3 regions of the Sporosarcina sp. P19 genome follow, and region 2 is predicted to be linked to each of the others. Evidence: riboswitches for the same ligand, from Rfam matches in the RefSeq annotation. Region 2 holds a riboswitch; each other region holds the start of a gene.
The links. A riboswitch is a leader RNA that binds a small molecule or an ion and turns the genes downstream of it on or off. The one in region 2 is predicted to bind S-adenosylmethionine.

Region 1: it holds a riboswitch for S-adenosylmethionine, as region 2 does, so the genes downstream of both, CSV74_RS10005 (O-acetylhomoserine aminocarboxypropyltransferase/cysteine synthase family protein) here and metA (homoserine O-acetyltransferase MetA) in region 2, are expected to answer to the same signal.
Region 3: it holds a riboswitch for S-adenosylmethionine, as region 2 does, so the genes downstream of both, CSV74_RS08945 (bifunctional homocysteine S-methyltransferase/methylenetetrahydrofolate reductase) here and metA (homoserine O-acetyltransferase MetA) in region 2, are expected to answer to the same signal.

Annotation. Positions count from the first base shown of each region.
Region 1 covers NZ_PDYR01000008.1:49,845-55,505, forward strand. Annotated here, with positions in the region: gene CSV74_RS10000 (glycine betaine uptake BCCT transporter) at 1-841, shown strand, start outside; gene CSV74_RS10005 (O-acetylhomoserine aminocarboxypropyltransferase/cysteine synthase family protein) at 884-2,164, opposite strand; SAM riboswitch class I at 2,321-2,424, opposite strand; gene CSV74_RS10010 (sulfite exporter TauE/SafE family protein) at 2,686-3,462, opposite strand; gene CSV74_RS10015 (sulfurtransferase TusA family protein) at 3,520-3,747, opposite strand; gene CSV74_RS10020 (MBL fold metallo-hydrolase) at 3,805-4,926, opposite strand; gene CSV74_RS10025 (sulfurtransferase TusA family protein) at 4,923-5,501, opposite strand; gene CSV74_RS10030 (DsrE/DsrF/DrsH-like family protein) at 5,547-5,661, opposite strand, start outside.
Region 2 covers NZ_PDYR01000009.1:54,896-60,556, forward strand. Annotated here, with positions in the region: gene CSV74_RS10810 (LysM peptidoglycan-binding domain-containing protein) at 1-1,178, opposite strand, end outside; gene CSV74_RS10815 (spore coat protein) at 1,326-1,961, shown strand; gene CSV74_RS10820 (HAD family hydrolase) at 2,064-2,723, shown strand; gene CSV74_RS10825 (YetF domain-containing protein) at 2,762-3,466, opposite strand; gene metA (homoserine O-acetyltransferase MetA) at 3,533-4,441, opposite strand; SAM riboswitch class I at 4,534-4,640, opposite strand; gene CSV74_RS10835 (AbrB/MazE/SpoVT family DNA-binding domain-containing protein) at 4,791-5,060, shown strand; gene CSV74_RS10840 (thioredoxin family protein) at 5,184-5,498, opposite strand.
Region 3 covers NZ_PDYR01000006.1:154,117-159,777, reverse strand. Annotated here, with positions in the region: gene CSV74_RS08945 (bifunctional homocysteine S-methyltransferase/methylenetetrahydrofolate reductase) at 1-1,609, opposite strand, end outside; SAM riboswitch class I at 1,693-1,804, opposite strand; gene CSV74_RS08940 (hypothetical protein) at 1,969-2,166, shown strand; gene CSV74_RS08935 (biotin transporter BioY) at 2,295-2,894, shown strand; gene bioB (biotin synthase BioB) at 2,894-3,895, shown strand; gene CSV74_RS08925 (CtsR family transcriptional regulator) at 4,220-4,690, shown strand; gene CSV74_RS08920 (UvrB/UvrC motif-containing protein) at 4,702-5,253, shown strand; gene mcsB (protein-arginine kinase McsB) at 5,243-5,661, shown strand, end outside.

The DNA of each region.
Region 1 (5,661 bases), on a different contig from region 2:
TGTTCCAATCGGTTTCTGGTCTCAGTTTATTATCATTGCGATCGTTACGGTATTATTCTTACTATCCGCTTGGAGCGGCCTCGGAAAAGGGATTCGAATTTTATCGAATACGAATATGGTATTAGCTCTAACCTTGTTGGTCTTTATCATTGCACTCGGTCCAACATTGCTGATTTTCAATATGTTCACTGATTCTATTGGTGGTTATTTAGAAAACCTCATTCGTATGAGTTTCCGAACAGCACCACTTACACCTGAAAATCGTTCATGGTTGAATGACTGGACACTATTCTACTGGTCTTGGTGGATAGCTTGGTCACCATTTGTCGGCATGTTCATCGCCCGCGTTTCAAAAGGAAGAACGATTCGCGAATTCATGATCGGAGTTCTCGTTGTGCCAACTGTATTGAGTGCAATTTGGTTCTCAGCGTTTGGTACGACAGCTATTGAAACACAAAAAGCCGGCATTATCGATTTAGCATCCACTGCAACAGAGTTGACGATTTTTGAGATGTTCAGCGGATTGCCTTGGTCATTCGTCATTTCAGTGGTCGCTATTTTACTGATTACATCATTCTTCATTACATCAGCGGATTCGGCTACATTCGTATTAGGTATGCAGTCGTCATATGGTTCATTGACTCCACCTAATAACTTGAAAGTCGTCTGGGGTGTCATTCAGTCTTCCATCGCGATTATTCTGTTATACGTTGGTGGTTTGGATGCTCTTCAAAACGTCATCATCATAGCCGCCTTACCATTCTCCATCATACTGATCATGATGGTCACTTCGCTATTTAAATCTTTGAAGGAAGAGCGAAGAAAAATCAAACGAAAATAAAAAATGAACACTGCGCACATGCGTAGTGTTCATTTTTTTGTATTAGTTTGCGGCTTTTTCGATTGCTTGTTTCAAATCTGCGATAATATCGTCTACTGACTCCAACCCCACAGACAAGCGGATTAGCTCTTCGCTGACACCGGAATTTTTCAAATCTTCCGCAGACAACTGCTGATGAGTAGTAGATGCCGGATGAATGATTAATGACTTTGCATCCCCCACATTCGCTACGTGAGACCAAATTTCTACATTATCGATTACTTGTCTTCCTGCATCGCGTCCACCTTTAATACCAAATACGATAATTGAGCCGTAACCATTTTTCAAATGTTTGTTGGCCAATTCCGCTGTTGGATGATCTTCTAGACCCGTATAGGTTACCCATTCAACTGCTGGATGATCTTGCAGGAATGCCGCAACCTTTTGCGCGTTTTCATTATGGCGCGGTACACGTAAATGAAGTGTTTCTAAGCCCTGCAACAAGTTGAATGCACTGTCCGGTGACAGGCATGGGCCGAAGTCTCTCAGCAATTGCACGCGCAGTTTCGTTGCGAATGCTGCCGCAGCCGTGTCGATTCCGTAACGCAAGCCATTATACGTTTCATCCGGCTCTGTAAAGCCTGGGAACTTACCTTGTGTCCAGTCGAATTTCCCTGCATCAACGGCTACCCCACCGATGGTCGTACCGTGTCCGCCGATCCATTTTGTTGCTGAGTGGATGACTACGTCCGCCCCGTACTCGATTGGATTTGATCCATATGGAGATGGGAATGTATTGTCTACTAGCAATGGGATGCCATTTTCATGTGCAATATTCGCGACAGCTTCCACGTCCAGCACTTGCAAGCTTGGGTTACCGATTGTTTCTGCAAACAATGCTTTCGTTTTATCCGTAATAGCTGCTTCAAAGTTCTTTGGATCAGATGCGTCAACAAATTTCACTGTGATGCCGTAGCGCGGTAATGTAACAGCGAATAAATTGTATGTACCACCGTAAAGATTGCTCGCTGCGACGATTTCATCGCCTGCTTCAGCAATATTCATAACAGAAAATGCAATCGCCGCCATTCCAGAAGACAACGCAACTGCTGCTGTTCCTCCTTCTAGCTGTGCGACACGCTCTTCAAAGACAGCTACTGTCGGATTCGTAATTCTTGTATAGATATTGCCTGCTTCTTTTAAGCCAAATAAGTTTTGTGCGTGTTCTGTGTCTCTGAATACATAAGAAGTCGTACGATGAATCGGTAAAGCCCGTGAACCTGTTGCTGGATCCGGTTTTTGCCCTCCGTGTAATAGTATCGTTTCTGCCTGTAAATTCGTCATAACCATTCCCCTTTTCCATGTATTGATGGAACACCGAAACGCCCCGAATATCTTCTCTCTGGGACTAGACAAGGAAAACATAGAGCGTGATTCACTATATATAGAGAAAAAGCCCATCTTCCATAATAAGAAGAGGGCTCTGCTTTCGCTCATTCCCCCTTATCTTCCAAACTGCTGAGAGTTTGTAGGAAGTAGCACCTTTGCTTTCGCCGGTTGCTGGGCATCACAGGGCCTAATCCCTCCGCCTCTCTTGATAAGAGTGTGTCTATTCGTTTTCCATCGTTGAAAAATAGTATACGGCTATTCCTAGTCTATTGCAAGAATTTAATAGAATGTTTCGAAATTAGCATTACTTTCAATATGATGAATTGAAAGTAAGAGGGAAGAAGGCACCGTTAATCGACGTTGCGGGAGCCATCCACAAGCACCGTAGTGAGTTTAATGATGTTTCTACTTGCGACAACAATCGAAAAATCGCCAGAGACATGTTCAGTGAACAATGTGCTGGCGATTGTGCTTATTTAGAATATGTCCCACCATATTTTTACGGCGGAGGCCATGATTAGCGCGGCTAGGATGCTTTGTAATACTTTGGTATTTACTTTTCGGCTAACTTTTACACCGATTGGAGCTGCGATGATGCTTGCGGCGATCATGACGAGAGCCGGTCCATAGGGTACTTGCCCTGTTAAGAGCTTGCCTGATGCTGAGCCCACTGATGACAATAACGTAATCGCGAGTGATGTAGCGATCGTAACACGTGTCGGGATTTTTAGTATCACGAGCATAATCGGTACCATAATGAATGCACCACCAGCTCCGACAATCCCAGCTGCCAAGCCGACGATAAAGGCTGCACTAGAAGCAACGAAGCGATTGAATGTAATTTCATCGATTGGCTGATCGTCGAGACCTTTTTTCGGAATAAACATCATAATTGCCGCCATAACAGCTAGAAAGCCATAGACGACGTTGACAGTAGCTTCTGTTAGCATACTAGAACCGGCACCACCGATCACACTACCGACTAATACACTGATTCCCATGTAGAGAACGAGTGGTTTCAAGATCAGATTACTCTTTCTATACGCTAAAACTCCTGAAAGTGATGCAAAGAACACTTCAACTGCAGTAATCCCAGAAACTTCATGTGGTGTAAACGCAGCAAAACCCAGTAGTGCAGGGATAAATAGCAACATTGGATATTTAACAATTGCGCCGCCAATTCCCATCATTCCAGAAAGGAACGAGCCGACGAATCCAATGAGGAAGATCGTGATAATAAATGGAATGGTCATGATGTTCTCCCTTCTTCCTGATGAAAGAGGGAGACAGCAATTCCCTCTATCCGTAGTTTACCCTTTTTGGATCCAGAATTTAAAGACATCGGACTCTTGTTGCTGATCTTTGATTTCATGATTGCCCGAAGCTGCCCATGCTGTCAGGTCAGACACTGATCCTTTGTCTGTCGTATGAATTTCAAGAATATCTCCTGCTTGCAAATCCTTCATTGCTTTCTTTGCACGTACGATCGGCATTGGACATGCCAGGCCTTTTGCGTCTAAAAATGTTGTTGTACTCATATATATCTTCTCCTTTAAATTTGGTTTTTTGTTTTCACTACAAATTCAACTACATAGTTACCGTACCGCACAGCGATTTGGGCCAATTTCCATCTCGCGTTGCGTTTCTTCATCAGGCTCGATTTTCCCCATATTCATCTGGCGAATTTCCTGATATGCATTTGGCTGTGGGGGCAAGTTATCAGTAACTAATTCTCTGAATTCTTTTTCATCCTGAATATTCAAGCCATGATTTTTTTCATACAATACGCCAAGCTTCTCCGCCACGCTACCATCTTCATTCAACTCATCTATAATCATGAAGTGTGCAGGTAAGACTATTAAGTCCTCAGATAATTTTTTATAGCGACTATACAAAGACTCACGTAAATCACCTACCCAATCTTCCGCTAAACCAGCTAAATCTGGACGTCCAATCGAATCAATGAACAGAATATCGCCTGTCATCAAATAGCTGTCATCGACGATAAATGAAGTCGAACCAATTGTGTGTCCTGGCGAATAAAGTGCTTGAATATCAATTTTCGTTTCACCTATCTGAATGAATGTATCACCTTCTAACGCTGCATATTCAAATACTGCCTCTTCTGCATCTTTCGGAGGCAGCCAATACGTTGCACCCGTGGCTTTTGCAATCTGACGACCACCCGAAATATGATCAGCGTGCAAGTGCGTATCAAGTACGTTTGTGATCTTGACACCGCGCTGCGCAGCAAAATCCAAGTACACATCCGTCATACGTGTTGCGTCAATGATTGCCGCTTCCCCACCAGACATGACCATGTAGGAAAGACATCCTTTACCAAGACGGACAAATTGATAGAGCTCGCCACCCGATTTCAAATCGGCAATTTTCACCGGCTCAAGATACTCGCTCCAAGCTTTCATTCCACCTGAAAGGTAACCTACTGGGAAGCCTGCTTCTTCCAGGATTTCCGCCACCATGATGGACGAACCTTCTTTTGCACAGACAACTAGGATTTCTTCATCTTTTGGCAATTGATCTTCAATTTCTTCAATGCCATCCAATAAATCAAAGTACGGTACATTCAAATGGCGCACTTGCTCCCCTTCGATTTTCCAATCTTCAAATGCACCTTCATTTCGCACATCCAAAATGAATAATGATTCCTTCGCAATAACGCGCTTTGCTACTTCACTTGATTGAATGGTTCTCATTTATTCATACCTCCTGTTGTATTTTCTGTCTCGCTATTCCATTCCGACATGCCAGGAATTACATTCGTGACACGTTCAAATCCATTTGCGACTAGTTTTCGGCACGCCATATCACTGCGGTTACCTGTTCGGCATACTACAAAGTACTTGTTGTCCTTACTCAAGTGCGCCATACGTTCATCCAATTGACCAAGAGGTATAGATAGGGCCCCAGGTATATGAGCAAATGCATATTCAGCTTCTTCACGAACATCTACTAACACAGCGTTAGGGTGTTGCAGCCGTTCCAGCAACTGATCATTGTGGACTGTAACCGGATATTCTTTTTGTGACTGATCTTCCTGACCTGCTCTTCGTACAAAGTGGCGCCATACATCTGCTTCCTTCACATTCCCTACGTATTGATGACCTGCACTTTCCGTCCACGCCTGTAAATCTGCAGTGGTGCCTGAATCTGTAGACTGGACTTCAAGCACTTGGCCGTCTTGCATATCTTTCATCATCTTTCTTGTCTTCACAATCGGCATTGGACAAGCAAGACCTTTTGCATCTAAAACCTTATCTGACTGAATCATTTTATTCCTCCTATACACCCCGGGGTATCTATTTTTATAAAAAAATTAAATAAACAAATTCACTTGACCGTCTTGCGCTTCTCCTAAGTATGCCGCTACACCGCCATACTCGACTTCTTTAAGAAGTTCATCCTCACCAAGTCCTAGTAAATCCATTGTC
Region 2 (5,661 bases):
AAGTTAAACTTTTCGTTGATGCTTCGTGCATCTTCAAACCACACTTCATGTTCGGTTCCAGTTTCATCGTAATACGTATAATGTGGCGCTTGGGCTAATGCGTCGTATTCAATAGCGACATTCTGCTCGATTGCTAGATTAGTCGCCATCCGTGGACTTAATGCTCTGGCAGCTTTACTGTCCGATTGACCAAATGGAGCTGTCCAATCATAACCGTATAGATTTTGTCCTAAAAACACTTTTTCATTCGGGATTTGACTTACGGCATATTCCACTACTTTTGTGACTGGACCGATTGGGCTCACAGCTTGTGGTGCACTATACGTATATCCCCATTCATACGTCATCAATACAACGAAATCTGCAATCTCTCCATGTGCTTTATAATCATGGGCGCCATAAATACCTGTCGTTACTTCCCCAGCTTTTGGTGCAAGTGCTGTGGAAATTGTCAGGCCCGCTTTATGAATTTGATCACGCGCATTACGTAATAATTGATTGTATAATTCGCGATCTTCAGGGAATAATAACTCAAAATCGAAGTGAATATCACTATAGCCGATTTCTTTTGCTACTTCAATGGCACTTTGAATCATTTGGTTTTGTGCAGCTTGATCGGTAAAAATTACATGCGCTAAATCCGCACTGAAGGAATAGTTTTCTAAATTCGTCAGCACTAGTATATTTTCAGTACCTGCATTTTTGGCGATAGTCGGAATATCTGCTAGAGCTGGTGCTTTGAGTGAACCGTCACGTTGTACTTCATAACTAAACATCGCGAGATACGTGAGACCATCCACACGTTCACGAACTTCCGCCAGCATATCTTGACTGACAGGATTACGCGGTTCTACATATAATAATGAATCAATCAACGTTTTCACTTCTTGTGGTATATACAAACGCTGACCGATCATTAACCTTCTAGTAGGGTCGATTGCATTAATTTGCGCCAAGCGCGCAACTGTTAAACCATATCTCTGTGCAATTGTATATAGGCTATCTCCAGGTCGCACCCAGTAATAAGAACCTATTATTGGAATGACAAGCGCTTGTCCCACAGCTAATCGTATTTCGCTTTCTAATTCATTAGCATCTGCTATTTGCTCGTATGGCACACCGTATATGTTACCAATTTCATATAAACTCTCCCCTTGCGAAACTACATGAATCTGCATGTATCCCCACTACCCTTCTTGAGTTCTATCCTTATGATATGATGTTGCGTTACGAACTATGCATGAGTCGTGAATGCCATTTCATATGTATAGGATTTCGATGATTTCACATACTACTCTCGATGTACATGACAACTGAAGGAGGAAATAAATTTGACAAATCAATTTGAAACATCTCAACACATGCAAGGTGGACAGGTACCCCCATCGATGAATCACGGGGGACATGAGTTATTTGATGTTAAAGAGATATTAAGCGCGACCGTTGGAGCATTGAATCAAGCAATGATTTTACGTCCACATGTCCAAGATCCAGAACTTCTCGATATTCTTGATCGACAATACCGATTCACGCTGGATGAGTACAATATCCTTGTCGAAAGTTTTAAGACAGGCAAAGATCCTTCACATCCTACACAGCGCTATCAAATGAAAGCAGGCAGCGATTTCATTTACGGCATGAAAGAAAAAGCACCGTCTAAACCTATTCAATCTACAGGTGAAATTAGTGATGAAATCATCTCCGGTTTTTTGTTGGGCGCTACAAAAGAAGGCGCTACAGGCAAAACGGCTGCTTCATTAGAAGTATGTAATCCAGTCGTTCGCCGTGTACTTGCAGATTCTGTGCCCAACTGTATAGAAATGGCATATGAGTTGTCCATTTACCAAAACAAACATCAATATTATCAAGTTCCACAATTAAATGATCAGGATATGAATATGTTACTTAATTCTTTTGCGCCTTCGCAAGGTCAACCGGGTATGCCAAACAACCTTCAATAAGTTAACGATTCAAGCAGATGGAGTTTTTCTCCATCTGCTTTTTGCTTTTACACTCGTTATATTTGTATACTAAGTAGAAGCATACAAAAGAGGAGTGTCTATATGAAAGTTGCGATCTTTGATTTTGATGGTACGTTGTACACTAAAGAAACCTTTAAATTACTCATGGAGCAATTAAAAAATCATCCTACGTACAAGCAGTATTATAGAAAGTTCTATCGTTCGATATTACCACTTTACATTCGCTATAAATTAAAAATACTGCCTGAATCTGTCATGAAAGAGCGCTCGATGCATCTTTATCTTAAAGCCTTAGACTCATTAACGATGAAGGAACTACATGAGTTTTTCAAAGGCATGCATAACGTTATGATGCCGGACTTTAACGAACAAGTCATCAATCGACTGGAAAAGCACCGAAAAGATGGATACCATGTCTTGCTCGTTTCTGGAGCCTATACTCCTTTCTTAAAAGCAGTTACAAGTCACCTGATATTTGATCGAATTATTGGCACAGACATCCCTTCAAATGGCGAACAACTTGCAATGGATCAGCCCTTATTACATATTCAAGGTACACGTAAAAACGAACAAATTTACCAAGCACTACTAGGAGAAACTATCGACTGGGACAATAGCTTTGCCTATGGAGACAGCATTTCCGACCTTCCAGTTTTAGAGAAAGTTGGCTCTCCTGTAGCAGTTCGTCCAGATGAAAAACTTGCTACTGTGGCCAAACAAAGAAATTGGGAAATATTATAAAAACGCGAAGAGCTCTGATTATGTCAGAGCTCTCCACGTTAAGTCGATTTTAATGTATTAATATATAAACTACCATCTGTCTGAATTTCTGCATAGAGAACATGCTCAGGCTTAGAAATCCCCTGCTTTTTTAATTGTTCTGTTAGCCAAGTATCGGTCAATTGAAGCTCTCGCATACTTTTCTCTTCTACTTTCCCATTAGTAATAATTTCAGTCGGAATATATTTGGGCATTGGTGATGGTGCTTTGACATCTTTCTTTGTCGCATATTTCTCACCCTCATTTAGCATGACACTCAAATTACCATTTGTTTCGAATATCGCGTAATTGACATCCTTCATTGAAAATACCGACTGCTCTCTAAGCAACATATTTAAATCATTGAAACTCAACCGTAATTTACGCATGGAACCTTCTAGAATTTTTCCATTTTGAATGACAATTATCGGTTTATCATCGAGTAATACGCGAAGTTTGATGGATTTGAATGATAAAAAGTTAGCAATAATCGTTAACACTGCCCATAAAACCATTCCATATAAGCCATTTAAGAAAGGTGTTTCAGACTCTCCCGCCAAGTTGGCTGCAATCGAACCAATCGTTATGCCTGTTACATAATGAAAGAAAGTCAGCTGAGACACTTGTTTCTTCCCCATGAAGCGCGCTAAGATCAACAGTACAATAAATGAAATCACCGTTCGTAAAGTCATTTCCCAAAAAGCCAATTCCCAAAATTCATTTATGTTCACTGCATACACCTCCAGTAGTCGGAGTATGTGCAAACTATAGGAATTTATACTGCAATTCTTTTAACTCCAGTTGTAAGGAGTTTTTTGGTAGACGTAGTAATTAAGCCAATTAGAGAATAATAAATGCGTGTGGGAACGCCAAGTATTCATAGGTTCTTTTGATGGATCATCATTCGGATAATAATTTACAGGAATGTCAATATCAGAACCTTTTTCTACATCGCGAGCATATTCATCCCCCAAGGTATGTGCATCGTACTCTAAATGTCCAGTTACCATAATATGCTTTGCGTCATTTGAGATCACAATGAATGCACCTGCCTCTTCAGAAGCGGAAAGTAGAGTCAAATCGGGATGACTCTTTATTTCTTCTAATGAAACCCCCGTATGGCGTGAGTGTGGCGCTACAAATACATCATTGAATCCGCGTGCCAAGTTCACTGTCGGATCGGTAATATCATGTGAAAATACTCCAAAACATTTCTTTGATAACTCGAACTTGTCAATTCCGTAATGATGATAAAGGGCCGCTTGTGCCCCCCAGCAAATATGGAGCACTGATGTAACGTTCGTTTTTGTCCATTCCATGATCTCTTTTAACTCTTTCCAATAGACTACATCTTCAAATTGTAAAAGTTCGATTGGCGCACCTGTGATGATCATACCGTCAAAACGACGAGCTTTAACATGTTCAAACGTAGTATAGAAGGTTTCTAAATGAGTCTGACTGACGTTTTTTGAAACATAGGATGCTGTATTGAGGAATGTGACATTCACTTGTAATGGTGTATTTCCAAGCAATCGAAGCAATTGTAACTCGGTCTTCTCTTTTTCAGGCATCAAGTTCAAAATCAAAATATTGATTGGACGGATATCCTGTGTTGTGGCACGTTCTTCATCCATAATAAAGATTTTCTCTTCTTTCAATAATTCTCCTGCTGGTAGATGTTTCGGTATATTAATCGGCATACTATTTCCCCCTTAACGTTCTATTATTACTAATTCTATACAAAAAACCCTCATTTCTATTAGATAAGAAAATGAGGGTTGACTGTTCACCGTTCTTATCTCTCAAGACAACAATCTTGTTGGAGGTAGCACCTTCCTGTATGCACAGAGGTTGCTGAAGCTTCATCAGGCCAATTCCCTCAGCTTCTCTTGATAAGAAATATTTAATTACTGACTATTATAGCATTAATAATTTAATTGTATAGCAGAATTATCAAATTGTTCTGCGCATTTTAGTTTTGTAAATTGTAGATGGTCTATTTTTGTGTATAATAGAAAATACCAACTACTTTTCTTCGAGGAGGAGCTTATGAAATCTTTAGGTATAGTTCGTAAAGTTGATCATCTCGGCAGGATTGTCATTCCAAAAGAACTTCGGAATTCTATGTCGCTCGATCAAGGTGACCCTATCGAAATTTTCGTAGAGGATGACAGAATTATATTGAGAAAATATCAGGTCAACAGAGCATGTTTTATCACCGGCGATGTGATGGATGAAAACAAGCAATTGTCGAACGGTCTATACATCAGTCCACGAGGCGCAAAAATCCTTATAGAGCAGCTGAAAGATTTCACATAATACAAATATATAAGAACTATTGTAGAATCTTTTCTTATAAAAAAGGACCGAAAACAACAGTTACAGTTGTCTTCAGTCCTTTTGTTTGATTGTCTCTTGATCCACTCACAGAGAATTATTGCATTACGTTAAACTATTAATAAACTCCTCAATCTCTTCTTTAGTTTTACGATTCTTACTTACCAAACGACCTTTTTCTGTTCCTTCGCTAAATGCCACGAAACTAGGAATACCGAATATATCCAACTGACTGCAAAGGTCTATAAATTCATCACGATCAACCGAGATGAACTCATACTCTGCAAACTCAGTTTCTAGTGTAGGCAAGAATGGTTCAATCACTCTACAATCTGGACACCAGTCTGCAGTGAATAAGAAAATTACTCTTTCTTCCTGTTTAAGTTGCTCAAATTGCTCTAGAGATTCTAATTTTTTCAATTTCCAACACTCCTCTTCACGAATAGTATAAGCTCACTATAACACTTTTATCTGTACTTCTTCTCTTTAGACGACTTAAGCAAATTCCTTTCACTCAGTTCAATTAAAGATGTTTTTTTATAATTAACTCTCCAAACACGAACGTTCACAAATAATTCAATAA
Region 3 (5,661 bases), on a different contig from region 2:
CTTCGTGATGCAGGAACTCTGCATTTCGTATATTTGTCAATGGCATGATGCCAATGAAGATCGGTGTATCCAAGTGTTTTGTGGCTTCGTATACATCGATAATCTTTTCTTTCGTGTATACCGGCTGCGTGATGAAATAGTCTGCACCCGCTTCAATTTTCTTCTCGAGTCGTTGTACAGCTCGATCAATTACGCGTACGTTCGGATTGAAAGCTGCTGAAATAGAGAAGTTTGCTTTCTTGCGCAATGGCTTACCGGAGAACGAAATCCCTTCATTCAATTTCTTAATTAACTGCAATAACTCCATGCTGGATACATCGTAGACGCTTGTTGCACCGGGGAAGTCGCCAACTTTTGTCGGATCGCCTGTTACAGCTAGGATATCGTGAATGCCTAATGCATCGAGTCCCATCAAATGTGATTGTAAGCCGATAAGATTGTGATCACGGCACGTTAAATGTACAAGCGGGCGGATATTATGTTTCATCTTAACGATTGAGCCCATCGCCATGTTGCTGATGCGAGGGGAAGCAAGGGAATTATCTGCCATTGTTATAGCATCAACTCCTGCGTCATATAACACATTTGCACCCTTGATATAATCTTCTGTTTCCAAGTGGCGCGGTGTATCTAGTTCTACAATTACCGTACGCTCTGTTTTCGCTTTTTCATGAAGAGGTTGATGTTTTGTAGGTCCCGCTTCATGAATCACGATAGGCTTTTCCGGATGTACGACCTTTTCTGTGATAGGTGCAAGTCGCGCTAACTGTGTTTTCGCTGCTTTAATATGCTTAGGTGTTGTCCCGCAACATCCACCGATCAACCGAACGCCTTGATCACGAAGTAATACAGCAGCGCGTCCGAAGTATTCTGCTTCTGATTCATAGACAATACGCCCATCTTCCACATCTAATAGACTGGCGTTTGGATATGCGGATAAAAATGCTTTTTCCGGTAATGTAACATTATCGAATGCTTGAATCGTGTGGTAAGGGCCTAAGCGACAGTTGACACCTACGATATCTGCTCCAAGAGATTCAAGTTGATGAAGTGCATCATTTAATGAAAGCCCATTCTGTAATACGCCGGGATCATGCATAGAAACTTGTGCGATCAATGGAACATCCGTGATTTTCTTTAACGTTGTCACAACAGATGATAACTCTTCAAAGTCGTAATATGTTTCCAATAGAAGACCATCCGGATCACCTGCCAATAATGCATTGGCTTGTTCTAGTACGACTTTTTCTATTTCATCCAATGTAGCATCGCTTTTACGTATGCCACGCAGGCCGCCAATTGTACCGAGTACAAATTGTCCCCCAGGTGCTGCTGCGCGTTTTGCAATTTGAATGGCCGCTTTATTGAATTCCGTTACACGACTTTCTAATCCGTAGCGAGCTAATTTGTTCGCATTTGCACTGTAAGTGTTCGTCTGTATAATATCTGCGCCGGCTGCGATGTAGTCTTGGTGAATCTGCTCTATAATTTCAGGCTTTTCTACGTTTAGTTCTTCATAACAGTAATCAATTCCGTAAGAATATAAAATCGTCCCCATTGCACCATCTGCCGTTAAGACGTTTGTTTGTAGTTTATCTAGCAATGACATAATTCCATCTCCCCTTTGCTTTTTCTAATCAAAAAAAGCCTTCAAGTATATTAGAAGGCTTTGTAATCTCAATGACTAGTTCCCTCTCATCTTTTCAGAGTGTCAATTTGACAGACTGCTGGAAGTAGCACCTTGCCTATATGGCTGGTTGCTGAAGCGTCGAAGGGCCAGTCCCTCAGCTTCTCTTGATAAGATATGTTTCTTATTCAATTATTTAGATTATTCTAACCACATCATAGCGGCTTTGTTGGATATCGTCAAGTGAATGTTTGGTGAAGTTCGAAGTGCGGAGTTAGAGCATAGAGAAATTGCGATATATATGCTAAAATCAATGAAACAACTCGAAAAGGTGAGGAATTATGCGATTCTTTAAATACTCATTTCCAATCGCTGTTCTTGTAGGTACAATTGCTTGGATTATGATAGGTAGCAATTACGAAGAAGTTGCTTATGATATGCGAGTGTACATTACAATTGCGGCTGCTATATTCAGTGGTTTGATCTCAAGCGTTTTGTTTCGTAAAGAAAAAGAAGAACAGATTGATGAGAAGAAGTAGGCTGTCAGCATTTTGCTGCAGTCTTTTTTTATTTGTTTTTATGGGTTAACTATAAAATAAAAGGTGTTGACATATTGTGTGTTAACTATTATTGTTTTTATGATAACTAATATAAAAGAGGTGACATGATGGCGACAGCAACGGAGAGGCAACCGGTAAGTAGGTTTAGTGCATTAACCATTGTATACAGTGGGATGTTCGCGTCATTAATGATGATTGGAGCAAATATTACATCCTTTGTGCCGTTTTTAGTAGTTGGTGGAGTACCTATTACATTGCAAACGTTTTTCGCAATCTTATCAGGACTATTACTTGGCAGTCGTCTAGGTGCGTTATCTATGACGGTATATATGTTAATAGGATTAGCAGGTGCACCGGTCTTCGCTAAATTTTCAGGCGGCTTCGGTCAGATCTTGAGTCCGACGTTTGGCTTTATTCTTACGTTCATTTTAATAGCTTATGTAGCCGGGAAGATTGTCGAGCGAAGTCAGACCATGCCTGCTTATATAACCGCGGCACTGGTCGCTACGGCAATCAACTATATAGTAGGCACAAGCTGGATGTATTTTGCGTACAAGATGTGGGCTGCTGCACCAGACGTGTTTACCTACAAGATCGCATGGCTATGGATGATGCCTCCGTTGCCAAAAGATCTAATTCTGGCTGTACTGTCAGGCATATTCGCGTTTAGAATCTCAAAACACTTGAAAGTGAGGCGTACGCTATAATGAACTACCAAAGGCTGGCTACTCAAGTACTGGAAGGGCATGAAGTAACTGATGAGGAATCACTCGCAATATTGAATAGCCCAGATGAAGATTTGCTATTATTACTGCACGCGACGTACTCGATTCGATCACATTACTTCGGAAATAAGGTAAAGCTGAATATGATCATCAATACGAAATCAGGATTATGTCCGGAGAACTGTGGTTATTGCGCACAATCCATCATTTCAAAAGCACCTGTCGAAAAGTATGCGATGATGAAATCGGAAGAGATACTAGAAGGTGCAGAACGTGCTGCCGCTAATAAAGCGGGCACCTATTGCATCGTAGCAAGTGGACGGGGACCGCGTGACAGTGAACTGGACATAGTCATTGATTCTGTTAAGCAGATAAAAGAAAAACACAAAGGAATGACGGTATGTGCTTGCCTAGGTATTTTGAAGCCAGGCCAAGCAACCCGTTTGAAAGAGGCGGGCGTAGATCGCTACAACCACAACTTGAACACATCCGCAGAGCATCACGAAAGTATAACTACATCGCATACATACGATGATCGTGTAAACACTGTAGGGTTGGCCAAAGAAGCGGGCATATCTCCATGTTCAGGCGTCATCGTTGGCATGCGGGAAACAAAGCAAGATATCATCTCCATGGCGCGTAGCCTACGCGAACTGGACGCAGACTCAATACCTGTGAACTTCCTGCATGCAGTTGATGGAACACCATTAGAAGGGACATCAGAACTGGATCCACGCTACTGCATAAAAGTCCTGTGCCTATTCCGCTATATCAACCCTAGCAAAGAAATTCGTATTTCGGGTGGACGTGAAGTCAACTTGCGAAGCCTGCAGCCACTAGGCCTCTACGCTGCAAACTCTATCTTCATCGGTGACTATCTCACAACAGCCGGTCAAGAAAATGATCAAGATCAAAAAATGCTTGAAGACATGGGCTTCGTAGTCGATCTCGAACCGTTGCGCAAAGAACCTATCACTATATAAATAGAGAATGAGTAAATATACGTATACCTTGTGCTGAAGACAATCCGCTATGTGGATCTGTTCTTCAGTTTTTTCTATTCATTCAGAATTCTATTTAGGAGGATTGCAGTAGTTGGCCGTAAGTGAAAAGTATTCGTCTTGTTTTTGTTCGGTGACTAATTGAATAATTAATAGCCTGTTGTGACAACCTAGCAACAGGTTTCCTTTTAACGTAATCATGTATACATACAAACAAATGAATTGCATCCTGCCTGATTTCTGCGATACAATCAAGTCAAAGATAGTCAAAGTCAACTAGATGAACGAGCGAAAAGAGGTGACGAGATGCGTAATATTTCTGACATTATAGAAGGATATTTGAAGTCGATTATAGAAGAGGAAGATAGCGCTTCTATTGAAATCAAACGAAATGAGATTGCTGAGAAATTCCAATGTGTACCATCACAGATTAATTACGTGATCAAAACCCGGTTTACCGTCGAGAGAGGCTACGCTGTTGAGTCTAAGCGAGGAGGCGGAGGCTACATCCGGATTTACAGGGTACGTACCAACTCCCGCAAGGACTTACTTGAACAAGCGTTAGAGATTTTAGAGAGTGAAGCGTCATCTACTATGGCGGAAGATGTCATTATCCGTTTAATTGAAGAAGAAGTCATTACAGAACGTGAAGCTAAACTGATGCTTGCTGCAGTAGGCCGTGCTACTCTGCGTTATATGTTGCCTGAGCGGGATGCGTTACGTTCACGTATTCTTCGCGCTATGTTAGTTACATTAATTTATGAAGAGATAGAATGAGGTGAATTTCAATGCTTTGTGAAAACTGTAAAGAAAGACCAGCTACTGTAGTGTTTAAACAGGAAACATCAAATGATGTAATAGAGCGTCATTTATGTGATAAATGTGCATTTTACTCACAAACATTTTCTTTCAGTCCGGATCAGGAACCGTTATCAATTCAACAATTTCTAGCACATTGGTTAGGTGGTTCAGAGTTATTTCCGGAACAAAAAGCCGATGAAAGATTACCGGATGGTCCGAAATGTCCGAATTGCGATTTGACCTTCCATCGTTTCCTCGATATCGGGAAGTTTGGTTGCGCTGTATGTTATGAAACATTCAGGGGGCAACTGCCAAGAGTGTTTGCCAAACTGCATAATGGGCATACCCAACACCGTGGAAAGATTCCCGTATCACTTAATGAACGTTTTGCTTTAAAGAAGAAGCTTGAAGACATCCGTATGAAAATGCGGGAAGCTGTAGAAAACGAACATTTTGAAGAAGCGGCAACTTTGCGTGATGAGGCGAACCAAGTGAAACAGCAACTGTCCGATGGAGGTGATGATCAACATGTCATTTAAAAAATTCATCAAACAGGAACTGACAGGTTGGATGGTGGCGGAAGGTGAGCATGCTGACATCGTCTTGTCCACAAGAATCAGGCTAGCTCGTAATTTACAAGATTATCCATTTCCGATAAGTGCCTCGCAGGAAGATGCGAACGACGTTAGCGAAGCATTGGATCAGGCAGTCGAGACGATGCAGAACCATCATTTTACAGGCATCACAATGGAAGATTTGTCTCCGCTTGAACGCCAGATTTTAGTCGAGAAACATTTAGTCAGTCCACAGTTGATCAATCCTAAAAAACATGGATCCGTTTTACTGTCCGAAGACGAAACAATTAGTATTATGGTGAATGAAGAAGATCATATTCGCATTCAATGTATTTATCCGGGTTTTCAAATAGATCAGGCATATGAACACGC